Novipirellula artificiosorum: one gene and its partner. The protein of the gene in region 1 interacts with the protein of each later gene in a pairwise test. Links are inferred from orthologs where the notes say so. Each region holds a gene or a part of one and is shown in the gene's direction. Other genes may lie near its edges. The genes, in order: leuS and ligA.

Evidence for each region.
Region 2: the proteins of leuS (region 1) and ligA interact in binary tests that used the Escherichia coli proteins (3 or more experiments, as listed by UniProt). The link is inferred for Novipirellula artificiosorum from one-to-one orthologs.

Annotation. Positions count from the first base shown.
Region 1 is NZ_SJPV01000011.1:42,941-58,374, reverse strand. What follows is about bases 6,681-10,034. They hold leuS (leucine--tRNA ligase), read left to right. Parts: upstream 6,681-7,002; coding sequence 7,003-9,834; downstream 9,835-10,034. Other genes in these bases: Poly41_RS24600 (creatininase family protein), read left to right, coding at 9,891-10,034; Poly41_RS24610 (tetratricopeptide repeat protein), read right to left, coding at 6,681-6,859. Outside these bases: Poly41_RS24640 (outer membrane protein assembly factor BamB family protein), read left to right, coding at 1-861; Poly41_RS24635 (HAD family hydrolase), read right to left, coding at 1,097-1,510; Poly41_RS24630 (chemotaxis protein CheB), read left to right, coding at 2,511-3,389; tsaA (tRNA (N6-threonylcarbamoyladenosine(37)-N6)-methyltransferase TrmO), read right to left, coding at 3,507-3,935; Poly41_RS24620 (hypothetical protein), read right to left, coding at 4,230-4,535; Poly41_RS24615 (hypothetical protein), read right to left, coding at 5,076-5,507; more of Poly41_RS24610, read right to left, coding at 5,894-6,680; more of Poly41_RS24600, read left to right, coding at 10,035-10,673; Poly41_RS24595 (YbjQ family protein), read right to left, coding at 10,819-11,145; Poly41_RS24590 (anti-sigma factor family protein), read right to left, coding at 11,145-11,585; Poly41_RS24585 (RNA polymerase sigma factor), read right to left, coding at 11,572-12,099; Poly41_RS24580 (dockerin type I domain-containing protein), read right to left, coding at 12,391-15,434.
Region 2 is NZ_SJPV01000006.1:168,028-183,044, forward strand. Bases 5,555-8,491 are described here. They hold ligA (NAD-dependent DNA ligase LigA), read left to right. Parts: upstream 5,555-5,976; coding sequence 5,977-8,007; downstream 8,008-8,491. Other genes in these bases: Poly41_RS17550 (FkbM family methyltransferase), read right to left, coding at 5,555-5,735; Poly41_RS17560 (excinuclease ABC subunit UvrC), read left to right, coding at 8,072-8,491. Also shown: Poly41_RS17530 (NADP-dependent isocitrate dehydrogenase), read left to right, coding at 1-1,103; Poly41_RS17535 (esterase/lipase family protein), read left to right, coding at 1,194-1,763; Poly41_RS17540 (BlaI/MecI/CopY family transcriptional regulator), read left to right, coding at 2,076-2,462; Poly41_RS17545 (M56 family metallopeptidase), read left to right, coding at 2,459-4,951; more of Poly41_RS17550, read right to left, coding at 4,980-5,554; more of Poly41_RS17560, read left to right, coding at 8,492-9,421; GTPase HflX, read left to right, coding at 9,589-10,932; Poly41_RS17570 (arylsulfatase), read left to right, coding at 11,236-13,014; Poly41_RS17575 (FMN-binding protein), read left to right, coding at 13,019-14,323; Poly41_RS17580 (4Fe-4S dicluster domain-containing protein), read left to right, coding at 14,518-15,017. UniProt on the Escherichia coli protein: DNA ligase that catalyzes the formation of phosphodiester linkages between 5'-phosphoryl and 3'-hydroxyl groups in double-stranded DNA using NAD as a coenzyme and as the energy source for the reaction.

The DNA of each region.
Region 1 (15,434 bases):
GGCGACGTTGGCTTGTATTGCTACGACCTCGACGGAACACTGCTTTGGTCGAACCCGATTGAACCGAAAAAGACAAACATGGATTATGGTGCAGCGGCATCGCCAGTTGTGCATGACGGACAAGTTTTCGTTGTCTATGACAACCTGGAAGATTCCTGGATCGCCTCATTCGATGCGAAAACAGGCGAACAAAAATGGCGGACGAAACGCAACGAAACCCATTCGTGGGCCACGCCCCTGGTCTGGGGAAACGACCAACGGACCGAGATCGTTGTGCCGGGCAACCGGATGAACCGCAGCTATTCTCTGGACGGCGACTTACTTTGGGAATTTGATGGCGACATGTCCATCTTGGTCATTCCGTCGCCCTTCGCCGCGCATGGTATGTGTTACCTTGCCTCGGGATACGTTGGCGATTCGCACCGACCTACGTTCGCGATACGTCCAGGAGCGGCTGGCGATTTGAAGCCGGAGAGCAATTTTGCAGCAAACGAGTTCATCGAGTGGTATCAACCAACCGCGTCAGCCTACAACACCTCCCAACTCGTGTACGGCGACTATCTCTACACGGTCTATGACCAGGGCTTCATGACGTGCCACAACGCCAAAACAGGGGACGAGGTTTACGGGAAGCACCGATTTTCACCGGGCGGTTCGTTTACTTCGTCGCCCTGGGCATACAACGGCAAAATCTTTTGCCTGAGCGAAGAAGGACGGACCTATGTGATCAAGGCCGGTGACAAATTTGAAATTTTGAATACCAACCCACTTGATGAGTTTTGCATGGCGACTCCGAGTGTGGTTGGCGGACGATTGTTGATTCGGACGCTGACGAAGTTGTACTGTCTGACGGAGAGGTAGGGAAAAATCGACACTTTTCAGAAACACCACCCTCAAGGAATGATCCTGACCATCCAAAACACGACAGCAACCCAGATCGTGTTGAACGCTTCAAAAACGTCTGGCCTTGCCCGGTTGAGGAAATCCAAGGCACACTTGCTTCAGCAGCCAACTGGGGAACACTGGACATGTTCGGTGGCGTTATGGCCTCGGACGAGCACTCCAAAGCGGTACTGTTTGAGGCGTCAATTTCGTCTCAGTGAACTAATTGATGAAGAATGTCCAGTACGCCTTCAACTTCCTCGTGTGGCGAAACATAGGCGGCTGCCTTGGTGATTTCGGCTTCAGAATTCGCTGGACATCCGAACCACGAAACACGCTCAGCGATAAACCGATCACCCATCGTATCGCCGATCCCTGCTGTTCGTTCCGGTTGAATCCCCGTCTGAATCATCAATCGATCGATCGCCGTCGCCTTACTGATGTGCTCTAGATCGCAATTGATATAGAGCCACGTCATCGAGACTCGAATCGGCCAGTTCCGCTTCTGAAACTCTTCGGCAATCTTCCCCAGTCCCGAAATGTTGATTGGGGCGTGTGACTCCGGCGACAGACAGCCGTCGATGTCACAGATGACGAGATCGTACTTCCCGGTTATTCGAAACGGCATGGTTGCAACTTTCTGAGAAACTCTGGATCGGATTCAGACGATTCTCGTCCGTGTGATTCCGATCGACAACCACAGCAAGAGCAATTGAGTGATCATGATCAGCTTCTACAGGGACGAGACGCCAAAGCCTGAGGTGCCGCGGAGCGGCGACGAAGTGAACATTGAATCGCTTATCTTGCAGATTTCCCCAACCACTCAGCGACCCCGGCTTCTTGCGAACCTACGCTTCGGCTGCAAGTTGATCTTGCTGGAGATTGCTTGATCCCGAGAAACACAAAGCTGCAAAGGAAAGCCGACAACTTTGCCAACGGATCGCGATCGTCAAAAAAATCGCCAATATCGAGTAAAGCAATGGGGACATCGCCAAGGACGCAGCCACAATACCGCGATGGGTAACTCGTACCAATTGCGTTGGGACTTAGTAAGTTTTTTTCCACAGGGAGGGCATCGCTTACTCATTCTCTTCTCTTTCACAACAATCACAGTCGGCATCGTGCGAGAAACAACTATCGGATTTCCAATTGTGAGCGGCAAGACGCTGGTGCACCCATCCGCTCTTCAAGTGGCGCCATCCTGTTAGGCTCTTCAAATCGTGATCTGTTGCGTGGTGGGGCAAGTCCTTGTCCAACAACCCTAGCTCCAATCTAATCAAGTTGCTGGACAAAAATGCTAAAGTTTTCCGGCGTCACTCGCGGTTTTTTTGGGTGACCGATGAAGGCACGATTCTACCTCAACCCTCCCCTCCCCGAAAATGGCCGCTCGCCGCGCGTTAGCCCCAGTGCGACATCGTGTCCCGTTTGCGGTGCAGTACCCGTTCCAACTGCGCTGTCGATCGGCGTGCGTCCCAACTACCGACCGACTGTTAACTCGATATACTGATGACACAAGAGAGTCACGGCCAACCGTCAGGCCCAAACTCATTTGTTTCCATCCTTTCACAACCACCGAGCGGCCCATGCCGGGAAAGAAATCTTAAGCAAACGGACCCAAAGGTGCTCCGCTGATCGTAGGCGTCGGTGCCTCTGCGGGAGGGCTTGATGCGTTCGGAGAACTGTTGCAACATCTTGGACGATGTGAAGGCTTGGCGTTGGTGTTTGTTCAGCACCTTGATCCATCCAGTAGTTCGCTGCTTCGTGAATTGCTCCGTACGGCGACCGAAACGAGAGTGATCGAAATCGCCGGTCGAAGAAAATTGAAACCGGGCTGCGTTTACATCGCTCCTGCTAGACAGTTCCTTGAAATAAAGAATGGTGCCGTTCGGCCCGTCGTGCCCGACACCGATGAGAGTCCGCTCACCGCAGTTGACCATTTTTTTCATTCGCTAGCCGAAGATCAGGCTGGGCGTGCTGTTGGCATCGTGCTTTCTGGGTCCGGAAGCGATGGCACCGTTGGGCTGAAGGCGATCAGTGACGCCGGAGGGCTGACGTTCGCCCAAGATTCCGCCTCGGCGAAGTTCGACAGCATGCCGCGCAGTGCCGCCACGACTGGCGTTGCCGATCACGTTTGTCGTCCCCGTGAGATTGCGGCGGAACGGTTGCGGTATGCCGCACATGTTGAGGAGTTTGTCGGCGTTATTGACAAGGATGGGATCTTGCTGGAAATCGATGACCGCTCGCTCGAAATCGCTCGTTCGCGTCGCGAAGAAGTGATCGGACGTTTCGAACCTTACCGCTTGATCGAAGATGTGCGAAGTATCATGGCGGTCCGCGCGACGGAGAGCGGGTTGACACTGGAAGTCGAGTATGACGGCAAGATCCCAAAGGTCATTCAGTCGGATGCAAATCAGCCCCGACGAAAAGGTTTCACGTTGGCAAAGACGGTTGAATGGACTTCAGCGATTTTTCGGCGATGGTTGCACGTTGACGCTAGACGTACCTGAACTGTTCTCGACTCAACCATTCACTTCCGTTCAGATCGACAGTTTTTATATGGCCCAGACGCCAAAGACTCATGGGTTCATGTATCGTGGCGTAGTGACGAAGTGAACATGAATCCGTTAGCTTCCAGTCGTCCCCAGCCACTCAGCGACCTTGGCGTTTTCTACCGTGTCGTAACCGGGTATGAACGGTTTGATGTCTAGGATGGGTGTGCCATCGAAGGCATCGGTTTTCTCGATCTCGATCACATTGTCTTTGATCGACAAGATTTTACAGAGGGTTAAGGCGATGAGATTCGGTCGAAAAGGGGATCGAGTTGCAAACACACCGGTAAGCGGATTGTCTTTGTTGCCTCTCGGATGAACCTGGAGGATCGCTCTTTTCTCAGGCGTATCATTGTTGCTGAACCACCAAAAAACTTGGATATGGGAATAGCCGCCCAGTCCCAGCAAACCAGCTTGGAACTTCTTATCAACGACGATTCGAGTCTGGCCATCAGTACTCTTGAAATGCCCAATGGGATGAACAACGAACGATGGTTCAGACATCTCAGGCGGCTCCTCTGCGAGAGTCGTTGAAGAAGCAAATGATACGGCGGCAATTGAAACAGCAAGGATCAGATGGAATGGTTTCATTGTTCTATTCCTGTTCGAGGTGGGGTGTTGCAGTTCTGGGCAATCCATTTTCAGCCATTGGGTTGCGGACACAGCATTGGAACTTCCGATTGCCTTTCCTTCGATCTTCTGGTCTGCCTGCCTGATGCGACGAGAAAAGTATATCGAAAACGAGCGAATCAAATGGTGCCTTGCGCATTTCCGGCTTGCACTTTGTTTTTCTCGTGATCAAGCGACCTCCAGCAATACCAATTGGCTACGGAGGCATTTATTCTTGAAAAAGTCCATGCCCCCTTTAGTGAGGAAGGCGATAGCTGACTTGGTGAAGTTGCCCTCTTTCCAAACCGCAGCCAATTGCTTCCTGAGAGGCGATTTCATGCCAATGTCAGATAGAGCAATCGTTTGTTGGTTCTGTGAATCGGTTATCATGAACTCTTCCGGCTGAATTGAATGTTCCAGTCTATCCAAGTGAGTGAAAGCTTCTAGGGCCTTGTATTTACAAACCATCTGCTTCCCACGGATAAGCAACACCATGAGCAATAACCCCCAGCAGCATCATCGACCACCCCGCGGTCAGTGGTCACTACGATCTATCGCTGGTTAGTCTGATGTCGAGCAACGCAAAGGCATTACAATGAATCGTGTGCGAGAAATCGCAGAGGTATTGCTGCATTCAAAATAGCTTGAGAAACAATGGTGTTAAGACTGGTCGATGATCAAAAGCCAAAACAATCCTAAGTCGTTGCCAATCGCTTCTCGGCTTGCACGGGGTTCACATACGATAAACAAAAAAGCCTCGCTGGGTGACAGCGAGGCTTCTAGTAACTTAAAAGATTGGCAGACCAACACGAGATTCAGTTCGTCGTTTGTGATCCTTGTTTGCCTAGCAAGGCAGAACGGCAAGGCGGCACTCGGGCGGCCTTGCGGCGTTCGGAATTTGCGATCATCGTTTCGTTGAACGCTTCTGTGCTGGTACCATCACGGCAAACCATGCACTTGATGGCAAAAGCGGCAGTTACGGTTTACGAAACTGCGGTTAAAAACAGTCAAGACGATCCCGGCGAATGATGTTAATCACTTTCTAACGTCACGAAGCTTCACTGTAATCATCGGGCTGAAGAACAGAACCAAGAGTCCGATTGGCATCAACCCACCATTCAGCACGTTGTAGTCAGCACCCAGCCGTTCCCACGATAATCCCACAACGAGTCGTCCAAAACACAACTCGAACGTCACGGTAAAAAAGAGCCAGATGGCTCCCACCATGAGTAGTTCCAAGCGGCTCTTGGCTCCGATCCAGCGGATGGTGAAGTAGGCGATTGCAAGGATGATGGCGGAACCCGTGAAAACACCGATCTGGTTGGATCGAAACTCACCGACATTTGGGACAAGGATGATCGCTCGAAGGATGCCGTGAATGATCTCGGCAAGGATGATGATCACCCAAATGGTGATTCCTTTGGCGATGATCTCAAATCTCGTACTTTGCTTTTCTGATTCCATCACTCTTGTTGAGCCAATACTTGCAAATTTGAAGGTGAGTAAATGAGCAGTGACTTCCTTCTAGGGGACCGTCCGCAAATAAAGTATCGAACTGCTATAGGAGAAAAACACCTATTTCGTCGATAATGCGTTGATGCAAGACGCACATATTATTGAAGGACTAGAACTTAAGTTTAATTCTCTCGTCGGGGACTTGGGCCATCAGAGCTCGGATAGAAGAATGGGGAACCGGATCGTTTAAACGCAAACTCAATCAACAACCACCCCAACACAACAGTCACTTGACAGCAGCAAACATTTCATAGAAGTGGACGAGGCCACGAGTCCTGCAACACGGGACTCGTGGCCTCGTCCACTACCAAAGTCGTCACTTGTTGTTCACGCGATGCTTACCGCCGCGTTACAAACCACCCTTCGGGTGGGTCGGGCAGGTTGAAGGCCTCGTGGTAATCACGCTGTTTTTGTTCGATCCATACCATCGTCTTTTGATACATCGGCGTTGGATGTTGGCGAATCGCTTGACGAGCGAGTTTTTTAGCTTGCGAGAAATCTTGAGCCGCGGCCGCGGCCAAGGCCAAGTTGTGAACCGCCGCGGACTGCATCGGGTGCTGCTCGGCCACTTGCTTCCAAATCTGCTCTGCCCCAGCCCAATCGCCGGTTCGTGCTGCCGCATTCCCGCGGCGAACCGCTTGGCTGCCCGGCATCCACCTTGGCACCGCTAAGGGCACTTTTTCTCGTTCGATCGACGGGGTAATCAGCCGGTAAGTTTCGCGGACCGCAGCCGTTACCAGCCGATCGGTCGGATCGGGCATCAAGACCAAGTCGGGATATCGTTCGATCGCGAACTGCTCGTCAATCACAACGGGCCGGCCGCTTGAGGGGTTTTGGTTGTCCATCGAGGTTAAACGCCAAGACATGATCAGCCGGTCGATTGAGTCTTTTTTTTGCCCATAGTCGCGCTGGGTCAGAACCTCGCCGCGAAGCATGTAGTCATAGCCTTCACGACGGGCGACCGATGCCAATGCCACGTCGCTGGTCTGATCGTCGATGGCCGACACCAGCTGAATCGCGGTCTTTGCTTGCAATTTTTCGGTATTGACCAGTTTCAGTTGCCGGCCGGTATCATTGGGGGGGGAGGCCAGTAGTCTTTCGTGGATTCGGTCGGCGATCTCCTCTGGCCCCGCCACTTTGGAGACGGCCACCCGTTTACCGACCGCGGATTGAACGATCGGAGGCTGCCAAAAATGGATCGGAGCGCGCACGCCGCAGCCACTGAGCAACAAAACAACGAGCGCACACGAAAGAGGCGCCAAGGGCAACCGAAGAAAATCGACAATCGTGCGGAGGATTTGCATGATGAACGACCTGTAGCGTTCCATCCACCAACGAGTCAACCGTAGTCGTCCGCGTGACTCCTTTAGGTCAGCCCCTCCTTTTCCTAGAATCTGCCACTTCACAACCCCTTTCCAAATACTATTTCGCCAAAGCGATCCTCGCCATGCCCCGATACAATCCTGCCGAAATCGAACCTCGCTGGCAAGCTTTCTGGGACGAAAACCGCACCTTCGCCACTCCCGAGGTCCCCACGGGCAAGAAACGCTACGTTTTGGACATGTTTCCCTACCCCAGCGGTGATGGGCTGCATGTCGGGCATCCCGAAGGCTATACGGCGACCGATATCGTTTCCCGGTTTGCTCGGATGCGAGGTGAATCGGTGCTGCATCCGATGGGTTTTGACGCTTTCGGCTTGCCGGCCGAAGAACATGCGATCAGCACCGGCGAACACCCGCGAATCCAAACTCAGCGAAACATCGACACGTTTACGCGGCAACTCAAAATGCTCGGGTTCAGCTATGACTGGACCCGCGTTTTGGCGACGACGGACGAAGCCTACTTTCGCTGGACCCAGTGGATTTTCACGGTCCTTTACGATACGTGGTTCGACAACGAGGTTCAGAAGGGTCGGCCGATCTCCGAGTTGCCGATTCCCGAAGACGTTCAGAGCGCAGGCCGCACGGCGGTCGAAGGCTATCGCGATTCACACCGCTTGGCCTATCAAGACGATGCGTTGGTCAACTGGTGCCCTGCTCTCGGCACGGTGCTGGCCAACGAAGAAGTCCAAGACGGCAAGAGCGAACGAGGTAGCCATCCGGTCAAACGCATTCCGTTAAGACAATGGATGTTACGAATCACCTCCTACGCCGAGCGCCTGCTTGATGGGCTGGATGACCTCGATTGGCCAACCGGAATCAAAAAGCTTCAACAAGATTGGATCGGTCGCAGCACCGGCGCAGAAGTCGATTTTTTTCTCGGCGATCTGTCCGAGTTTGAGTCTTGGAAAACAAGCCGCACAGCATCGGGAATGCCTAACACCGTGATTGACTCGGCGCTACGTGTCTACACGACACGGCCCGACACGCTTTTCGGAGCAACCTACATGGTGGTCTCCCCAGAGCATCCGCTGATCAAGCGTTTGGCTACGGCGGAGCAAGCCGACGAAGTCAAAGCGTATTGTGAAAAGGCATCCTTCAAATCTGACCGCGAACGGACCGAAGGCGATCGGCAAAAAACAGGTGTCTTCACCGGATCGCATGCGATCAACCCCGTCAATCAACAACCGATCCCGATTTGGGTCGCCGATTACGTGCTTGCGGGCTATGGCACCGGAGCGATCATGGCGGTGCCTGCTCATGATGAACGCGACTTTGAATTCGCCAAGCAATATGATTTGAAGGTGATCCCCGTCGTTGACCCAGCGGTCGACCATCCCAACCGTGAGGCGATTCTCGCCGGGGATGTGTGCTTTGTCGCCGAGGGCAAAGCGATCAACAGCGCGGAGTTTGACGGAAAGACTACGGCCGAGGTCAAAGCGAGCGTCACCGCGTCGCTTGCGCAAGCGGGGATGGGGGCCGAAGCGGTCAATTACAAACTGCGTGATTGGTTGTTCAGTCGCCAGCGATTCTGGGGCGAGCCCTTCCCGATCCTGCACGAGCTTGATGCGAATGGGAACGCGACGGGGCTGAAACGTGCAGTTGATCCAGCCGATTTGCCCGTACGCCTTCCGGAGCTTGAAGATTTCAAGCCACACGGTCGCCCCGAACCGCCACTTGCCAAAGCTGATGACGATTGGTTGTACGTCACGATTGACGGCGTACGTTATCGCCGCGAAACCAACACAATGCCCCAGTGGGCCGGATCGTGTTGGTATTACCTGCGCTACATTGATCCCAACAACGATCAGTGCTTCGTCGATCCGGAAAAAGAAAAGCAATGGATGCCCGTCGATTTGTATGTCGGAGGCGCCGAACACGCCGTGCTGCATTTGCTGTATTCGCGGTTTTGGCACAAAGTGCTCTATGATCGTGGTCACGTCAGCACGCCAGAACCGTTCGGCCGTTTGATCAACCAAGGCATGATTCTTGGCGAAGTCGAATTTTCCGGCTATGTCGATGGCGATGGTGAACCGGTGTCTTCAACCGATGTGCGTCGTGATCGTGAAGGAGGTCATGTCAGTGTCAACGGACAACCCGTTGAATCGGTCGTGGTCGACGAAGACGACGTGGAAAAGCAAGGCGAAGGCTTTGTGCTGAAGTCCAAAAAGCAGATCAAAGTCGACAGCCGTGCTCACAAGATGTCCAAGAGCCGAGGCAATGTCGTGAACCCTGACTTGGTCGTCCGTGAATACGGTGCGGATGCGCTGCGGCTCTATGAAATGTTCATGGGGCCCTTGGAAGCGACGAAGCCGTGGGCCATGACAGGTGTTGGTGGCGTGCGCAACTTCCTCGACCGAGTGTGGCGCATGATCATCGATCAAGACGCAGACGAGTTGACGGTCGTCGACGCGATCGTGGAGGAGCCCTGCGACCAAGACCAATTACGAGTGCTGCATCAAACGATCCGCAAGGTCACCGAAGACTGCGAATCACTCAGTTTCAACACGGCGATCGCCAAGATGATGGAATGCACCAATTTCTTTACGCGAAGCGAAAAACGCCCCAAAACAGCGATGCTGACCTTTCTTAAACTCCTCTCACCGTTTGCTCCCCATTTGTGCGAAGAGCTCTGGCAGTTGTTAGGCCAAGAGGGTTCCATCTCGAAGCAAGCTTGGCCAGTCTGGGACGAGTCGGCGTTAGTCGAAAGCAGCATCGAAGTCCCCGTTCAAATCAACGGGAAGATCAAGGCCAAAATCAACGTACCTCCCGATATCAGCAAAGACGACTTGGCCAAAATCGCACTGGCAGACGAAAAGGTTGCGGCGTTGATCGAAGGCAAGACGATCATCAAACAAATCGTCGTCCCAGGACGGTTGGTGAACCTAGTCGTCAAATAGTTGGCTTTGGACCTTTCTGGCTGCTACCCTACTCAAAAACGAGCGAGAACCTGCTCATGCGACCATGGATCTTAGCCGAAACCAATTACGCGAACGTTTCGCAGGTGAAGTACGAAGTCGCGGTCTTGCCGTTCGGAGCGACCGAGCCGCACAATCTGCATCTGCCCTACGGAACGGACACGTTCGAGGCCGATGCGATTGCAACGCTGGCTTGCGAGGCTGCCTGGAAGCAAGACGCAAAGGTCTTCATGTTGCCAACTCTTCCGTATGGTACCGAGACCAACATGGCGAAGTGTGCCTTGGCCATGAACGTGAACCCCAGCACCATCGGCTTGGTGATTCGCGACTTGGTCGAATCGCTATCGAGACATGGCATCAAAAAGGTGGTCCTGCTCAATGGCCATGGTGGCAATGAATTCAAACCGCTGATTCGTGAACTGATGGGGCAAACCTCATCGCATCTCTTCCTCTGCAATTGGTTTCGGGAACTCACCGCAGATGTGCAGCCAGAGATCTTTGACGATCCAGGTGACCACGCCGGAGAGATGGAAACGTCCCTCGGATTGGCCTATTTTGGTCACTTGGTCCGCAGGAACGACGACGGTTCGTTGGCGGCCGACGAGGGATCGGTCAAACCAGCGCGGCTTCGTGCAATCCAGCGAGGCTGGGTCAACCTTTCGCGTCCATGGCATTTGTTGACAACCAACACCGGTTGTGGAAACCCGCATCCCGCATCCGCCCAAAAGGGAGAAATGCTGATGCAAGTCATGGTGGATCGCTTGTCAAGTTTCTTGGTGGAATTGGCAGCATCCGAACTCGACGAGACGTTCCCGTTTTAGAGTATTTTTAGGTAGGACATCGGTCTCAAACGCAAGGTAAAGGGGGCAGGCACGAATAGTGCGAAGCACCCTTCAGCCCACTTGGCTATTCGTACCTGCCCCCTTCTCCGATCAGCTCCCACATCATTTACAAAAATGCACCAGATCAGTGGTCCGCTTCATCCAGCTTCACGGCCGTTCCGTAGGCGAGCATCTCCGCTGCTCCGCCCATAATGACCGAAGTCGAGAAGCGAACGTTGACGACCGCATCGGCGCCGAGTTCCTTTGCTTCGGCAACCATCCGATCGATCGCCTGTTCACGAGCTTCGCCCATCAGCTTGGCATACTCGTGAATTTCGCCACCGACGATGTTGCGGAATCCTGCGATGATATCGTTTCCGATATGCCGAGCGCGTATCGTGTTGCCACGGACAAGCCCCAGAGATTCCGTGATGGTTCGACCGGCAACTTGTTCGGTTGTTACCACATTCATTAGATCTTTACCTCGTTGTATTTGTCCGTCTTATAGGAAATGATCCGCTGCCGCGCAACCGACAGGAATAGAAACAGGACGCCGAACCAAATCGCACTGATGGGCAATTTGATGTGAAGGGGTACATCGTTATCGATTGCGAACTCCCAGATCGCTAGGCTCAAGATCCAAGCGATCCCAGAGATCAACAGCGTCCAGCCGATTCCACGGCTCAAACGTGCAGGTCGGTCATTCATCATCTTCTCCCATCTTTCGTGATCCAGTTCGGATACAACATAACCATTCGAAACAGCCGCTTTGATTTCTTTCATTGCCGCCAGCTCTTCTCGACAGCTTTCGCAGGAACGTAAATGCACCTCAACGCGTTGGTGATCGCCCTGAGTCAATTCACCATCCAGGAAGCCGGAGAGGCGTTCGTTGATTTGGTTACAACTGGACATGCTTGTCTCGTCCCCCTGTGTGGGAAATCTGTTCTCGCAACTTTTCTCTCGAACGATGCAGCCGTGACATGACGGTGCCCGGCGAAATACCGAGCACGTCCGCAATCTCTGCATAGCGGAGTCCATGAAAATCTCGTAACAATAAGATCTCTCGCGATTCTTCGGAAAGTTGGTTTAATGCGTCGCGGACAATGTCCACCCCTTCCTTCTTAACGAGGTTGTCTTGGGGCAACCCCGAAGAACGATCGAGTGGGTCAAAATCTGATCCAGCGGAAACGGGCTGTGCCTTGCGTCGCATGTCCATGCAGCGGTTCTTGACGATCCGTAAGAACCAAGACTTGAGGGATCCGCGTCCCGAATCGAACGAAGCATGCTTGCGGAACAACTGGTGCATCGCGTCTTGAACCGCATCCGCTGCATCTTCTCGATGACTTAGCAATCGCAGCGCCAACGTGAATCCCTGGTTTCCCAGATCTTTCAGATCCTCGTTCGATAACGTTGCGATGTGGTCCATTTCAGGTCTGCCGTTTTGGAAAGCCCACGGCAACTTGCCGTCTCTGCCCACTACTACGATCAAAAACGAGTTCTATTCCCAAGAAAATTTCAAGAGTTTTGAATTGGACATGCGATGCGAGGTTTTGGCACCGCAACACCAAGTCAGGGAGCGTTACAGTCGATGCCGTCGAGCAACACGGCTTCTGGCCGATCCCTGGCCCTAGATTTGCACACAAACCGTCGTCGATGTTACCACAAAGCCGAGATCCAGATATTCAACTTGTTGCCTACAACGCCGATGATGACGTGCTTAGAATGCTGTCTCTCGTTGCTGTTGGCTGAGAAGGTTGATGAGCCCCTCCGTGACGGCTTGCTCCGTTTCGCCTGTTTGCTGACGGCTGAGGTAGTTGATCGTCATCAGCGCGTCAACGGCAGTGAGTTTTCCATCGCCGTTGCAATCGTAGTAGGGCGCGGGATGGTGCGTCGCATCAATCTCGCAAAGCTTGCCCGTTTCGGGATCGCTAAAGTAGCGATCGACAAGCTCGTTGATGAGGAGTAACGCATCGCCGGCAGTCACTTTCCCGTCGTCATTGATGTCTTCATGTAGCCTCGGGTTCTGCCATCCAGCAAGGAGCGGCGGTGGCACCATTGACAATGCATTGATCACTCGCACGGCATCCTCGGCCGTGAGCTTCCCATCATTAGTAACATCGAAGTAGGGTGGTGGGTGAACGGTGGATGTGACGGTAACAAGGGTGCCTGTTAGGTGATGACTGTAGCGACGGTCGGTTAGCTCGTTGATGATCAGCAGTGCGTCGTAGGGACTGATTTTGCCGTCGCCGCTTACATCGACCGACAGGTCGGCATTGTGCCATGTCAGCGTGTTCGTGCTTTCAAGCAAGACATTGCTGACCTGTGTACGACTGGTGTCTTCACCGAATCCGATCAGATCATAGAATACAGTGACGGCCGTTTCGGATATGAACTCGGGCAGTGCTGCTGTCACACGAATCGGAGCGGCCAGATCCGTGATCTTGTCGCCACTGTCCGTGATTCCCTCCACAGTGACGCCCGAGGCAAACCGAGTCGTGCCATCGGGTGCGATGTTCAGTATCGCGTCACCACCTGCAAGTCCAACCATTTCATCGCTGATCGATTGGATTGTATTTGTGGATAGAATCGCAACTTCGAACGCCTCGCTGGGATGATCGCCTTGGCCGACATCCAAGGTGATGCCGCCGAGCGTAAATGAGACGGAGCGGGTACCTTGCGGCACAACGAACGTTTGCGACAGGTCGCTGATCATGCCAACACTTTCGCTGATCGTTGCTTGGTTGTCCGCAACTCGAATATCGCCGACCATCGTCCAACCGAAATCGGCTGCATCGGGATGGGTTTGCGTGAACCTTCCATTGGTCACCCCATGCGAGATGCCATCATTGGCGGCCAATAAGGCTTCGCGAATGGGGGTGAAACCAATCACCGCCGCAGTCAAGTCGCCATCAACCGCTAGGCTCGCGAATCCGAATTGACTTGAATCTAGCGCCGCGGCGATCGAATCGACTTCCGCGGGGGACGGCGTTTTGCGCACCCCGAGCTGGATCGATCCGGCCATCAGCAACGACGCGTGTCGGCTGGAATCCAATTCGCTACCGCTCGGATCCAACCATAGCGTCTCGGTCGATGTGGCGACATATTGCCTGCCTTGGCGATTGGACGCTTGATTCAAATCGAACCCATCAAAGGACTCCGTGAAGCCGTAGAGGTGCCCCAGTTCATGTTGCATGACCGACAAGACGTCAAAGCGGCCAATCGCTGGATCCTCGCTGGCTTTCATGATTCCGTCTGTGTCGACCAAAAACTCGGTATCGCTCGATGGTGTTGGGTCAACGAACCAACCATGGCCGGCGGCGTCGTCATCAATGACGATGGTCGCTTCGATCGGATGACCGTTCTGATCGATTCTGTCAAGCGTCGTGTATCCAAGCCGCGTGCCACCAAGCGATTCGACTCGCAAATGGATCGTGGGTTCGGGGAGGTCCAAGTCGGTCGAGTGCCAACGGCTCATCGCTTCGATCAGTGCAGGTCCAAGCTCGTTCGCCGTGACGATGCTTCGCGATGTCGACGACTGGACCACTGCCGAGTGCATCATACCGCTGAGGATTGTGCGTGAGGCTCCACCTAGTTGCGCAGCAGGGTCCAGGTGAGGCGAGTAGTGGGCAACGACATCGAATGAATTGCCATTGGTGATCACGCTAATGCCACCGCGATCGATCGGCGTGCTTCGTGCCGCAGCGGCGTCGGCGATCTGTGCCAGTTCTTGATTTTGGTACACATACCATTCCACCGGCACTTCAACACCGGTCTTGCGAGCGGTTCTGCCGATGAAAGATTGTGGATCCGAATACTTGACGATGGCACTAATTGCGTCTCCGCCGGGAAGTCGCTGAATTTTGCCGTTGGGAAACGTCACCTGAGCTTCTTTGAAGACGCTCAGCAGGTTATTGCCACCGCCCTTGACGATGAGTCCCATATCGACATCCGTGGTCCCTTCCATCATCGGACTCTTGGTGATATCGGCTAGCGTCCTCCATGCCTCCAAGGGTTTTTGCAGGGTGCCGTGTAGTCGCTGGAAATTCCCCGAGTAAACGTCTTTGATGAAGTCCGCACGAAATGCGATCTGGCTCAACGTCGCACCGGCTGTTCCTTGCAGCATCAGCGCGACGACTCCACCTTTGTTGATACCTGGAACCTCGAGCTTGCCGTTATTGATGGCACGAGCAACGTCGGCAAGATCCTGGACATCTTGCCGAGTCGTGAAAGGAAGATCCAGAATCTCAGCGAATTCAGAAGGTGCAGCGGTGATCAGCCGGTCCGCTAAGTGGTTGAACGGCCCCTCGAACGAGTAGGGATGATCGGTGAGAATTTTCTTCATCGCCTGGGCTTGCTGGTAGCGCGTGTAGCCAACGACATCCATCGGTTGTCGTCCACTTGGGAACAATTCCTTCATCCCCCGTTCATACGCTCGCAACCCAGCCCGCTGTTTCTGCAACGTTCCCACATGGCTTCGCAACAGCGACTCCATGTTCTTGGTCTGCTGCGTTGTATCGCCTGTCTTGATGTAGAATTTCAGTGCTTCGTGTTGAGCGATCGCTTTTTCCAAGGTGGGATACATGCGATTGAGAACTTCTCCCTTCACACGATTGATCATCTTTGGCAGCTTGTTTTTGATGCCCAAATGGGAAAACGGCGCAGACAGGGTTGGCGCAGCGGGATTGTTGACCCGAATCAGCGTCGATGCATGCAAGGCGATCGCTTGCTCGCGAAGGGAAGCCTTCGCTGTTGATGTCAACA
Region 2 (15,017 bases), on another replicon or contig:
TCATCCCCGACCGTTGTTACGCAGGCGTTTACCAACAAACCATCGACTTTTGTAAAAAGAACGGCGCCTTTGATGTCACCAAGATGGGGACGGTCAGCAATGTGGGGCTGATGGCCAAGAAAGCGGAGGAATACGGTTCGCACGACAAGACGTTTGAAATCCCTGCAAGCGGTACCGTCCGTGTCACCAACGCAGCCGGAAAGGTGATTTTCGAACATCAGGTCGAAAAAGGGGATGTTTGGCGAATGTGCCAAACCAAGGATGTCGCGATCCGGGACTGGGTCAAACTTGCTGTCGATCGCGCGCGGATCACGGGAACCACGGCGATCTTTTGGCTCGATAAGAATCGTGCCCACGACGCGAATTTGATTGCCAAGGTCGAAAGCTACCTGAAAGACCACGAAACCAGCGGGCTGGACCTTCGGATTCTCGATCCGGTCGCAGCAACACAAGTGACTTGCGAGCGGGCGTCTGAGGGACTGGATACGATCTCGGTGACCGGCAATGTCCTACGAGATTATCTGACCGACTTGTTCCCCATTTTGGAACTGGGGACGAGTGCAAAAATGTTGTCGATCGTCCCACTGCTTGCGGGAGGCGGTTTGTATGAAACCGGCGCGGGAGGCTCCGCTCCAAAACATGTCCAGCAATTTGTTAGCGAAGGCCATTTGCGATGGGATTCGCTTGGCGAATTCCTTGCCTTGGCGGTCTCCCTGGAAGACCTGGGGCGCAAGAAAAGCAATCCGAAGATTGACGTCCTGGCTAAAGCTCTCGAAACGGCTACGGAACGTTTTCTACAGAACGACAAGTCACCATCACGAAAAGTGGGGGAGATTGACACACGAGGCAGCCATTTTTATCTGGCGATGTACTGGGCCCGTGCACTGGCAGATCAAACGATCGACTCGGAGCTCTCGAACACTTTCACGCCCGTCGCTAAGGCAATGGAAGAACAAGAACCGACGATTGTTGACGAATTGGCAGCGGCACAAGGCAAGGCCGTGGATCTTGGCGGCTACTATTTTCCCGACCAAGAAAAGACATCCGCCGCAATGCGCCCGAGCAAAACGTTGAACAAAATCTTGGCCCAGCTCACAGCGTGAACACCCTCTGCGGAGTCGCGGCCACCCTCAAATCAAGGTGTGACCGACCACGAGACATGCGAGCGTCCCGTTCGCGGCTTGACGAAATCCATGATTGACCAAATCGTTCTGGTACCAGGTTTTTTTGAGCCTCGTCTGCTGATGCAGCCGCTACGCTATTCGCTCAGGAAGACATCGCTCCGCACACAAATTTGGCGGGATCGCTGGGCGTTTCGGTCGTTGGATCGAAGCATCGACCGTTTGCGTCTCGAGATCAGCGCTGCCAATCGAAGCGAGCGGGGAACGATTGCGATCGTCACACACAGCTTCGGTGATTGGGTTGCTCGGCAAGCGATCGCCGAAGCCAAGAATCACCGCGTGACGCATCTGGTTTCGATTGCCCCGATCATGAACGCCAGCCCCGTGGCGAAGGGACTCCGAGCGATAGGCTGCGGCTTGATTCCGGAAGTCCCCGTGATGGCGAGTGCCACGCGAGCGTCAGAAAACAGCGATGTAGGACCCGGCATCCGTCGATTGATTCTGTGGGCCAATCTCGACGTCTGGATCCGTCCTCCCAAAGTGGTTGAGCATGCCCAGACTCGATCCCTTTGGGCTACCCATTTGTCGATCATTTTGCAGCCGAACGTGCATCGCGCAGTTCGTGATTTCTTGGATCGATAGAGCTCATTCAAGTGGCCCCAGGGTGCGCCGCTGCGCGTCGACCCTGGGCTCTGGAATCTAACCGCTTCGCGGTAAGGGCCCCTGTTTCGCATCAACACGGCCATCGGGAATCAAATCCAATGGTTCGTTTCAGCACTTCTCAAGCCGCCGTAAGGTTGCCTGAACGATTTGTTCCGGAAAACAAAGTGAGAGGAAATGGCCGTCGCGCTCACGCATCGCCCATCTGTGAAGTTTTCACACATTGTGCTTGACCGTCGGCATCAAGTGTGATAGTTTCACACTTGATGCCGTGTTGGCATGGGAGGATTTACGATGGATGAGTTGAACGAAAACGAACGCGAGGCATTACGGATTCTGTGGCAGGCACCCGATCAGAAACCGGCGGAGATCCAGGCAGCGTTTGGTTGGAGCATTGAAAATGCAACGCTTCGCTCGGTGCTGCGAAATCTGTTGCAAAAGGGATACCTGTCGCGAAAAAAATCCGGCAAGGCGTTCGCCTATCGCGCACGCACACGCCGGTCAGCCCAGTTCTCGCGAACGATGCAGCGGATGGCTGAAGTCTTTACCGGGGGATCCAAGACAGATTTGATCATGGAACTCCTCCGTCGCGAAAAGCTGAGCGATGCCGATTTGGCCATGCTCAAAGAAATCACGGATCAAAGAACCGCAGAAGACAACTCCAAGGGGGACTCACCATGAGCAGGTTACAACTCAGTGGACCGGAATTGATCCTCGCGCTCGTGTTGCTCCGCACCACGCTTGTCTTGTCAATTGCCTGGCTACTGCACGGGACCCTTCGACGTTTCAGCGTTCGGTTTCCTGTTTACCTTTGGCGATTCACGATGGTTGGTTTATTCGTGATGGTAGGCACCACCCCCTTTCTCTCCGGCTGGGGTTTCCAATTCGCGGAGCGATCACCGCAAAACGAATGGCAGACCCAATGGACCCACTTGCTACCAGCTCATCAGGGGCCTGCGCTTGAGCCGGTGATCACGGAGCCGGTGATCACGTCCACAGCCGACGCACCGGGCTCGGCATCCCCTGCCGCAACCTCTCAGCCGGCGGCGTCGATTCAGAATCTGCGCAGGGGCGATAACGCTCAGCATGCCTTTGCGTTTTCGTTCGCGGTTCTGCGTGAGCGAATCACAATCGCGGCGTGTTTCGGGTACATCGCGATCGCTGGGTTGATGTTGCTAAGGATATTACGTCAATTCATCGCCCTGCGATTGGTTTTGCGGCAGGCAGACACAGCGGAGGACCGCATCGTCGACTTCGTTGGTTCGGTTTCTCGATCGATGGGGTTACCTGATCCACCCGACGTCATGGCTTCATCCGGCATTTCGGTTCCGATGACAACCGGGATCCACCGTCCCATGATCTTGTTTCCTGAGTCGCTGCTTGGCCATCTGAGCGACGAGCAACTCCGCTTTGTAACGGCCCACGAATGCAGCCATCTCCAAGGACGCGACTTAGCGTGGTCGCTTCTTGCTCGGATCACACAGATCTTTTTCTGGCCGATCCCGCTGGTGTGGAAGCTTCCCTCGGCACATCGATTCGCCTGTGATGTGCGATGCGATGCGGTCGCATCCAAGGGAGACCGCCCAAGCTATGCAAAGATGCTTGCCGACTTAGCCATTGGCTTGCATCGGTCACTGGAACAACCGTTCGCGCTTGCGTTCTTGCGTCAAAGCGAGGTGGTTGCTCGAGTGCGACAGATCGGTTCCGACGGTTTCGTTCGCGAACCGAACGGGTTGACCAAAGTGCTCGCGGGTTTGGCGTTCACGACGGTCTTCGTTGTCGCCGGGACAATCGGAGTGAACTTCCTTCCGCTTTATGCCAACCCTGACCAGGCCAGAGGAAGGGTTCGTGTGACCGTCGTCGATCCGAGTGGAACGCCCGTGGTGGGCGCCGAGGCACAAGTCGTGGGTCTTCGAACCGTGGACGAATCGGCGAGTGCCTATGGGAACCATGCGATGACGGCATCATCCGCAACCAACCGCCGCGGGAAGGCGACCGTCGAATACCCGCTCTTCGTCTACGAACAGATGAAAACAGGAACGATCATGCTGATGATTCAGCATCCCGAATATGCACCCTTCCACCAAGAGTACAGCGTCGATTCACCGATCGAGGCCAGCTTGACTCCGGGGCGACGCTTCACGGCAACGGCGGTCGATGCGAAGACGCAACAGCGGATCAGCGAGGATTTGTATGCCGTTTTGTCTGACCAAACGCAGAATCCTGCATGGCAACTCCATCAGGATGGTACGCTCCATTCGCCGCCTCTGGACCCGTCGATCCAATCGGTCATGTTGGTCCGTTATCGCGAAGGGACGCCCACTTTGTTCAGTGAGCCGATCGACTTGACTGGCAACCTTGTCGATCTGCCGATGAGGACAGGAGAAACACTTCGCGGTGTGTTGAGCGATCGAGTTCCGCGTCCCGTCATCGATGGACGCGTGGCATTGACCGTCGCACTCTCGAGCAAGCCCAACGCCGCAGTCAATCGGCAATCGATTGATTGGTGTGAAACAACGACCGTCAACCCCGATGGTTCCTTCGTGTTTGAATCGATCCCCCCGTGTTCCGAACTGCAAGTGGTCGCGGATTGTGAGGGCTTTGTTTCGGCGACTCCGCCGGCGGCCGAGCTGCTCGCTCGCATCCCCTACGTCACGACCATGCAGCATGCGGAATCGATGCAACGGTCGTTCACCGTCTCGCAAGTATGTTCAAGCGAGGATTCCGAGCCATGCGTGATTGAAATGGAGCGGGCCGCGACGGTGAATTTTCAGATTGTCGACCCAGCGGGCAAACCCGTGTCCAACGCAGTGATCTCGCTGTCGCCGGGCATCGTTTTCACCCCCGGGCCGAGCCTCATTTTCGGAACCTATTTCCGCACGCCCCGGTGGCTCACCTCGGCACGCCAAGCGTTGAAGACGGCGGACTCGAAAACGCTGTCAGACAAGCCTTTTGTGGCCACGACCGATGCAAAGGGACAGGCGACGATTTCGGGGATCCCCGGAAAGGATCACATTTCCGTCAGCGTCACGCATCCGCAGTACGAGCTTCCCGCGACGGAGCCGAATTCCTATCACCGCTCCGGCAATTTCTCCATCGATCCCGGTGAAACCCGTGGGATCACGCTGACGGTTCAAAAGAAAGGCGTTCAAGTCTTGGGGCGTGAGTAGGATCATGTCCCTTGGGGTTTCGTCGTTCCTAAGCCGCCAATCGCTGGGACTGTTTTTTTAGTTTTTCCACTTCTTCGCGTCGAACGAAAAATCCATCGGCTTGCAGCATTTCGCCTGTGGCTTGATCACCGAAACCGGGTGACAGTGACATCAACTGATAGCCAAGCTGCTGCATCGATTCGATCGCTTGTTGCCAGGTTTCCGCACCTTGGTAAAGAGGACGCATGGACAGTTCCATCTGTATGGCCACCACCCGGTCGAGACAGCCCGATGCACCTGCGATGACCTGATGCTCATGGCCCTGCACATCAAGCTTCAAATAGCAGCGATCGCCCGCTTTCCAGTACTGGTCATACAGGCCGTCAAGTCGCCGCACTTCGACCTCGCAGGTATCGACATAGGCGGCACTTGGCGCCGCATTGACGTGAGCGTCCAGCATCGGCTGCAGCGAGCTGCTCTGTGAATTGCCGGCAACATTGAGTGTGGCGGTCGTGTTTTCAGCCCCTAAGGCAATCGGCTCCACTTGCCAATCCCCGAAACTCCATCGGTTTAGTTTTAGCTTTTCAAATGCAGACGGTAGCGGCTCAAACGAAACAATCCGGCCGCGGTAGCCTGTGCGAATCAGTTCACGGGCGTATTGGCCTTTGTTTGCACCGACATCCAAGACCAAGTTGATGCCGTATCGCTGCATCAAGCTGGAAAAACCGCTGGCCCTCGACATCCGGTTACGGACGCGAAGATAGGCATTGCGGATCGGTACTTTGGCAAAATAGATGTCGGCCATTTGAAGGCATCCTCGGTTTCGACGGTTTTGTTGAGCTGGGGACGAGAATAGCCCGAAAGACAGGTCCACGGAAAGAGAGATATTTTGCTGTCATTTTCCGGCCTTTTTGCAGGTGGCCGATTGGTTTCAAGGGGATCAACAACCACCGTCGACTGCTGCTACAATTCGTGCGATCCGTCTTAATTCCACGACCTCCTCCAACAATCTCGTCAACACTGTGAACGAATCGGTTGCCAAACGCATGACGGAATTGCGGGAAAAAATCCGCAGACTCGACCATTTGTACTACCTGGAAGCCAAGCCGGAAGTGTCGGATCTGGAGTATGACCGACTGCTCGAGCAGCTCAGGCAACTCGAAATCGAACATCCCCATTTGGCCTCTGCGGATTCGCCAACGCAGCGCATTGGGGACGCCCCCGTCCCTCATTTGGTTCAGGTGCCCCACGCGGTCCCGATGCTATCGATTGACAATACCTATAGCCGCGAGGAGTTGAAGGCCTACTTTGATCGGACCGAGAAAGCACTTGGCGGGCCAACCGAGTGGGTCATGGAATACAAGATCGATGGCGTCGCCGCGTCGATTCGATATGAAAACGGCACACTTGCGGTCGCGTTAACCCGCGGCAACGGTCAAGTCGGTGACGACATTACCCACAACGTCCGCACGATCCGCGACCTACCGCTACGATTGCTCGGAAACGACCCACCAGCCGTCTTGGAGGTTCGCGGTGAGGTGTACATGACCAACGCCGATTTGGCCGATTTGAATCTGCGTCAATCCGAAGCGGGATCCGAAGCGTACAAGAACACGCGAAATGTGACGGCAGGTACGATTCGGTTGCTTGATCCGGCCATCGCGGCGCAGCGCAATCTGAAGTTCTTTTGTCATGGTGTGGGTGAAACGGATGGCCTGAACGTCCAAGACCATATCGGATTCCTGCGTGCAGTTCGCAAATGGGGCATCCCTCCAACGCCCGAAGTTCAGCTGCTGAAGAACTCAGCGGATGCTTTGAAAGCGGTTGCCGTCCTCGAAGAAGCGATGCCCGATTTGCCGTTTGAGGTTGACGGGATCGTTTTCAAAGTGAATCGATTTGATCAGCGCGACGAACTTGGTATTCGCAGCAAGAGCCCTCGATGGTTGATTGCGTACAAGTTCGAGCGATATGAAGCGACGACGGTCTTGGAATCGATCAGCGTTCAGGTTGGAAAGACGGGAACGATTACTCCGGTTGCTCATTTGCAACCCGTTGAAATTGCCGAGACGACGGTTTCGCGGGCATCACTCCATAACGCCGACGAGATTGAACGTTTGGATGTCCGCGAGGGCGACGTGGTGGTGGTTGAGAAAGCGGGTAAGATCATCCCCAAGGTCGTGCGTGTTGAGAAGCACGAACGGAAACAGGAGTTGCCGCCATTTGAGTTTCCAACCCATTGCCCTGAGTGTGGAACCGAATTGGTTCGTGACGAAGGAGGCGTCTACATTCGCTGCCCCAGTCCAACCTGTCCGGCTCAGCTGCGTCAACGGTTGATCTACTTTGGCAGTCGCCCTGGAATGGAGATTGATGGACTCGGCGAAGAGTTTGTGGATCTCTTGATGGGTCGCGATGTTGTTTCGAGCTATGCCGATTTGTATCGGCTGACGGTCGACCAGATTGCCAAGCTCCATTGGCTGAAACCGCGGAAAGGGAAAGACGGCACCCTGATCGACGTGCAAGTCGGCAACAAGAATGCCGAGAACTTGATCGCCGGAATCGAAGCAAGTCGGTCGCGGGGGCTGGCACGAGTGTTATCGTCGATCTCGATCCGTCATGTCGGCCCACGCGTGGCGCAGTTAATCACTCGCCAATATCCGACACTGGCAAAGCTGCGCAGCGCATCCGCAGCGGATTTGGCAGCGATTCACGAGATTGGTGACGCGATCGCGAACAGTCTGTACGAGTTCTTGCACAGCGATTATGGAGCTGCCGTGCTCGACGCATTGGATGATGCAAACGTCGACCTGACGCAGCCGAATACCGATCCCGAGCAAGGCGAAGGCCCTTTGGCGGGAAAAACGCTTGTCGTTACCGGCACGTTAGCTCACTATAAAAGGGACGAAATCAAATCCCTGATTGAAAAACTCGGTGGTCGGGCGGCAAGTACCGTCAGCAAGAATACGGATTTTGTGGTGGCGGGCGAAAAGGCTGGAAGCAAGCTAGCAAAGGCAGAGAAATTGGGAGTAACCGTATTGACCGAAGAGGAATTCAAAGCCCTTCTGGAACGGGAAGGATGAGGAACGGAATCGTTGCGAAACATCTCATTCGGTCACAACCTGGAAGGTTGAACTCCAATACCCCATGACGGATCTGTCGAAAAAGAACGATGCGCCCTCACCCGATGACCTCGGGTTCGATCATGCTGCGATCAAGGTCAAGACGTTCCCGCAAATCCCGGGAGTCTATTTGATGAAGGACGCCGCAGGACGAGTCATCTATGTTGGCAAAGCCAAGAACCTGCGCAGTCGGGCCAGCAGCTACTTTCTCAAAGCTGCAGCGGAAGACCAGCGAACCGCTCCGTGGGTAGGCGAAATTGCCGACATCGATTATGTCGAATGCGACAGCGAAGTCGATGCATTGTTGATGGAATCGCGACTGATCAAAGACATTCAACCCAAACACAACAAGGATTTGAAAGACGACAAGACATTCCCTTACTTGATGATCACGACACGAGACGAGTTTCCACGGGTTGAGGTAACGCGTGAACCGCGTGAAAAGGGCGTGAAGCTTTACGGACCCTTTCCAAGTGCTGGTTCGCTGCGAGGTGCCATTCAGGTGCTTCAGCGGATCTTTAAGTTCCGTACCTGCACCCTCGACATCAGCGAATCCGATGAACGTTGGAAGTGGTTTCGCCCCTGTTTGTTGGCGAGCATCCATCAATGCACGGCACCGTGCAATTTCCGTATCGGCAAAGAAGACTACCGTCGAGACATTCGCCGCTTGCAGACCTTCATGGAAGGTGGCAAGAAACGGCTACTCAAAGAAATGCATGACGAGATGATTTCGGCCAGCAAATCACTCGAGTTCGAGCGTGCCGCAGTGCTGCGTGATGAGATTGGGATGCTCGAGCGATTAGAAGACCGCGGTGAATTGGACACTCATGTTCAGCCCGAGGTTTTTTACATCGATCCCCAAAAGGGACTGACGGGACTTCGCAAAGTGCTTGGGCTGGCTGAAACACCACGGATCATTGAAGGGATGGACATTGCACATTTAGGCGGTGGTGAAACGGTCGCCAGCTTGGTTCAATTCATTGATGGGTTGCCCTTCAAACCGGGCTATCGGCGGTTTCGGATTCAAAACGTGGATGGAATCGATGATTTCCGCAGTATGTACGAAGTCGTTTCCCGTCGTTTTCGGCGACTCTCAGACGAGGGGGATTCGTTTCCGGATATCTTGTTGATCGACGGTGGCAAGGGCCAATTGAATGCCGCCATGGCAGCATTTCGCGACCAAGACATCTCTCCGCCGACGGTCATTTCCCTGGCGAAACGAGACGAAGAAATTTTTCGACCTGGCGAATCCGAACCGATTCGGTTGAGCAAGAGTGCCTATGCGCTTCGTTTGCTGCAATACGTCCGCGACGAGTCCCACCGCTTTGCCCAGCATTATCACCATCTTTTGCGTTCAAAATCGAGTTTTAAGTAGTCTAATCGATGCCACGAGGCGAGCCTTTTGCGTGGCAAACGTGTCGTCTTAGCAGCGTCTGGGAAACGAGCCACGGTGGCCGTGCCGCCCTACGATTTTGGTCGCGGACGACTATAATCAGTTTGACTCCCCTTTCCCTATCTGATTCGGAGACACCCCACAAAATCGTGCGAGAACAAAATAAACTTCGTGGTGATTCGCCAGAGCGAAGCATCTTGGCTCGGCTGATTATGCCTGACCAAACGGTCGAGGCCGATCCGCTGGAGGAACTTCATGGGCTGGCCATCACCGCAGGGACGCAAGTTGTTGATGAACTGGTTCAGCGGCGATCGACTCCTGAGTCTTCCACCTTCTTTGGAAAAGGGAAAGTCGAAGAGCTTCGCTTGATGGTCGAGCGGCACGATGCGGACGTGGTCATTTTCGATAACGATCTTTCGCCGGCTCAAGTGCGAAACTTGGAAAAAGCGACGGGTGTCAAGGTGCTCGTCCGCACCGAATTGATCCTCGATATTTTTGCTGCGGGCGCGAGGACTCACGAATCGCGGCTGGCGATCGAATTGGCTCAACTCGAGTATTCTCTGCCACGCTTGAAACGGATGTGGACCCACCTGTCACGCCAAGCGATGGGCGTTGGAATGCGTGGCCCGGGGGAAAAACAGTTGGAAGTGGACCGCCGATTGGCTCAGAAACGGATTTTCGACTTGAAGCAGGAGCTCGGCAAGGTCGAACGTCGGCGCGAACAACAAGTCGCCGCGCGAAACGAAGCGCCAACGGTCTCGATTGTTGGCTACACCAATGCGGGCAAGAGCACGCTGATGAATGCGTTGACGGAAGCCAACGTGCTGGCGAAAGACAAGTTGTTTGCGACACTCGATACACGGACTCGTCGCTGGCAATTGCCCGGATGGGGCGTGGTCCTGCTTAGCGATACCGTTGGGTTCATTCGTGATTTGCCTCACTCGTTGGTTGCCAGTTTTAAGTCAACCCTTGAAGAAACTCGTCAGGCCGACTTGCTGCTACACGTTGCCGACGCAAGCAGTCCGACGGTGTTTGAACAGATTAGCGCTGTTTACAGCGTGCTAAAAGAGCTGGAAATCGAAGAAAAGAACACGCTGCTGGTGCTCAACAAGATTGACGCCATCCAGAATCCCGCCGTGCTCAATCGCGTCTTGGATCGATACCCCAATGCGATTCCCGTCAGCGCCATGAGTAAAAAGGGTATCGGGTTACTCGAGGAGGCCGTGGGCGAAGCACTCGGCCGCGAGTTCTACGACATTGAAGTCGATGTTCATCCAGGCGATGGAAAGCTGTTGGCCTATTTGTCGGCCAAAGGCGAAGTCTTGTCGCGAGAATATGGGGAAGAGAAGGTCACGGTCCATTTGCGGATTCCCGCAGGAGCCATGGGAGTGGTTCGCCGCGGCGCCGTGGAGATCCGCCCGGCCCCCGGTTCACATCATGCCTGCGACGAATTGTCGCTCGAGACCTCCTCGGTTTCGGGAACGGCCCAATAAGGTGTCGGCACTCGTATTCCGACTCAGCTTGAATTGTGGGTAGGCGTTCGAAGTAGGGCCGGTTCCCACCGGCCAAATCACTTGAGAGTGTGGCAGGTAGGAATCGGCCCTTCCCGAAAATTGAGCTGCGGCGGAATACGAGGCCTACCAGCGTGTTGGTCACCCAATCGGCGAAGCCAATCGTGTATCATGCGTTCTTGTTTGTCAGGATGTCCATCCTGACCAGGGTGCGGAGGACGGCCGAAACGACGGACGTACGCTTCTGCGCCGCCCTTCGCGAATCATCTACGAAAGATCGTGCTCATGATGCCCCTCCGTGAATCCAACCCAACGCGGTCGCTTTGGCGAACAGGACCGTTCGGGAATCCACTGGTCCGGATGCTTCCCTTTGCATTGATGTTGATCCCGTTTGTTTCTCGGGTCATGGTGGCAGCCGAATCCCCAGAGCGTCCCAACATCGTCTACATCCTATCCGATGACATGGGATTCTCGGATATTGGTCCGTATGGAGGCGAAATCGAAACGCCTCATTTGGCGACCTTAGCTGAAAGCGGTCTCCGGTTCACGCAGTTCTACAACACCGCTCGCTGCTGTCCAACTCGAGCGAGTTTGATAACGGGTCTGTACCCTCACCAAGCGGGTGTCGGTCACATGATGGAAGATCGTGGCGTGGATGGATATCGCGGCAACTTGAATCGCAATTGTGTCACGATTCCCGAAGCTCTGAAATCCGCGGATTATCAGTCCTACATGGCAGGAAAATGGCACGTCACTTCTGTCACGCGTCCGCAATCCGAAGCCGACAAATACAATTGGCCCATGCAACGCGGCTTCGATCGATTCTACGGAACGATTCATGGCGCCGGCAGCTTTTTTGATCCCAATACACTGACTCGCAACAACCAATACATCTCGCCCTTTGCAGATCCCGAGTACCCGCCCAGCCAATGGCCCGGTGAAACCTATTACTACACCGACGCCATTGCGGATCATGCGTCGCGTTTTATCAAAGACCATCACATGCAAGCCGGCGACAAGCCATTCTTTCTATATGTCGCCTTCACCGCAGCCCACTGGCCCATGCATGCTCTTCCAAACGACATCGCCAAATACGAAGGACGCTACGACGCAGGCTATGATGCGATCCGCGATGCTCGCTATCAACGCATGATCGAGATGGGATTGATTGATCGCAACAGCACCGTGAATTGGCCCATTTCGCAAAAGTGGAAAGAGACGGACTTTTGGGATTGGGACAAACGAAACATGGAGGTCTACGCGGCAATGATCGATTGCATGGATCGCGGGATCGGCCGAATCGTGGAATCCCTCAAATCGACTGGCCAATACGACAACACGTTGATCTGCTTCTTGCAAGACAATGGTGGCTGCGCCGAAGGGTACGGCCGAGGTGGCAAAGGGGGGCCGCGAGCCGACCAGCCTTCGTTACCGGTCCAAGCAGCAGGGTTTTTGCAACCCGACATGACCCCCAAGCAGTCTCGTGACGGGTATCCGATGCGAACCGGCAAGGGGTCGATGGCTGGCCCAGCGGACACGGCGATTGGTTACGGACGCGGTTGGGCAACGGTTTCGAACACACCTTTCCGCGAATACAAACATTGGACGCATGAAGGGGGCATCTCGACGCCGCTGATCGCCGTTTGGCCGAACAAGATCAAACGTCATGGCGAATTGGAATCGACGCCTGGCCATTTGATCGACTTGATGGCGACCGCGGTTGACGTCGCAGGTGTGGAGTACCCGAAAACCTATCATGACGGCAAATCCATTAAGCCGATGGAAGGCGAAAGCTTGGTGCCGCTGTTCGAAGGGAAACCGCTGCAACGCGAAGCGATCTACTGGGAACATGAAGGAAACCGCGCCATCCGCATCGGTGACTACAAATTGGTCGCGATGGGAGCCAAAGGCGAATGGGAACTTTATGACATTGCCAAGGACCGTAGCGAACAGCACGACTTGAGTGACGAAATGCCAGAGCGAGTCTCAAAGATGGCCAAACAATGGCAAGCCTATGCCGAACGAGCCAATGTGTTACCGCTCAATCCCAAGAAAGGAAAATAGTCTCGTGAAGGAAGGAACGAATCGATCGCGGATCGACAGACCGGTTGGCTTTCTATTCGCAGTGTGTTTGCTAGGGATCTGCCCCGTCAACGCGTCAGCGACAGAAGATTGGGTCGAAATGCTCAGTGGCGTGAAAGCCAAAGGCAAAGTCACAAGCATTCGGCAAGCGGAAAAGGAATTCGACTTTGAAGTGACCCTCGGCAACCAAACTCGTGTCAATACGTTTGCGTTTTCGCAAGTGCATGCGGTCACGATTGACGGGAAACGCCATGTGCTGACGGAGAAGCACGCGGTGCGTGGTGAAACTCGCGTCATTCGCTCGGAATCGGAATTATTGGCATTGATCGATTCAGCCGGTCGCACGCCCCCGGATTGGTTTGCGTCAACGCCCTTGGACTATCCCAACACACTCGATGTATCTTGGCCAATGCGGCCACCGAATCGCCAGTGGAACAATCAAGCCAATGTTGGCCAATATTTGTGGGACATCATCTATCCGAATCCTTCGCGATGGAGATCAGGCACACGACTGGTTCACCATGAGATGACGTTGCACAAGCATTCGCCCGAGCTTCTGGCGCGCGACATGCAAACCTTGGGACGAATGTATTTTCAGCTTTTCCAAGACTACCCGCGGGCGGCGTTTTGGCTTCGTCAACTCCATCCACTGCCGAACAACAATCTAAAGATCGAGTTGGCTGAGTGTTATTGGCGACTCGGTTGTGAGTCGATGGCGATGGAACTGCTCGCGGCCTCTCCGCTTCCCGTTCAAGCAATCAAACTGCTTGGTGACATGGGACAAACGGATCGAGCGATCCAATTGGGCAAGTCGGCACTGTCAACATCACAAGCTCACGCGGCGTGCATGTTGGCGGGGGATGCTTGTCGGCAGGCGGGGCGGTACCCGGACGCGATTCAGTTTTACGAGCAAGTCCTGAGTTTGCCGCACTTTCGAAATCCTGCGGTGACCGATCGATTCCACAGTCGTGCCAAAGACAGTATCGAGGCGATTCGGTTGGTTGACCAAGCGGACGTTCGCAACGTCGCTGATGGCACCTATCGCGACAGCAGCATTGGCTACACAGGTCCCGTCGACGTCGAAGTGGTCGTTTCGGACCATCGAATCGACGACATTCGTGTTACCCGCCATACCGAAAAACAGTTCTATGCAGCGTTGACGGACACGCCCAAGCAGATCCTCGCAAAGCAATCGGTCCAAGGGATTGACGGGACGACCGGTGCAACGATTACCTCACAGGCGATCGTTAATGCGACCGCAAAGGCATTGGCCAAAGGGAATCCAAAGTGAACCGAAGGAATCGAACGATTCGGCTGAATTGGTTTCTTCCCGCTTTGCGAAAACGACGTGCTGGCCGCTCGAATCCTTGCACATGGTTGCCGACGGAAAACGCAAAACGTTTTCTTCCAGCATCTTGGTTCTCGGACACCGAGCGTGGGCGAGCGGGAAAAATTCGTCAATGGCTTCGGCGCCTTGGCCCCACTGTGGCAGCGTCTCCTGCGCGTCGCGTGACACAAGCCGCTTGCTTTTTGCTTTTTCTGTTTTTGTTCTTCTACGTCTGCTGGCCCTACGATGCAAAACTACAAACATCAGGCCGGCACTCGACCCACTGGACTCTTTCGGAACTCAACGCCGATGGTACGGTGACATGGCAGCGCGAAGAAATCCCTTCCTGGCTACGAGAGACGAAGGACTTGGTTTATGTGATCGATGGCGCCGCAGCCAATGATCAACAGGGATTTCTTGGTGGCTTCACGAAGGGAAATCTGATTGAAAACGGACTCACCCTTCAGCCCCTTGAAGCCTTGTCAGCCGACCGGTTGAGTCAGATGTTGGTAAGCCCAGGACCTTGGACGCTTGCCGAAACGTCTCCTGTCGCTTGGCCGTCACATTACGCCGACCACCTCCATCAAAAAGAGCGTTTGCCGGCCGAGTTGTTTCTGTCGATCGATCCGCTGGTTAGCCTCTCCACCGCGATCGCGTC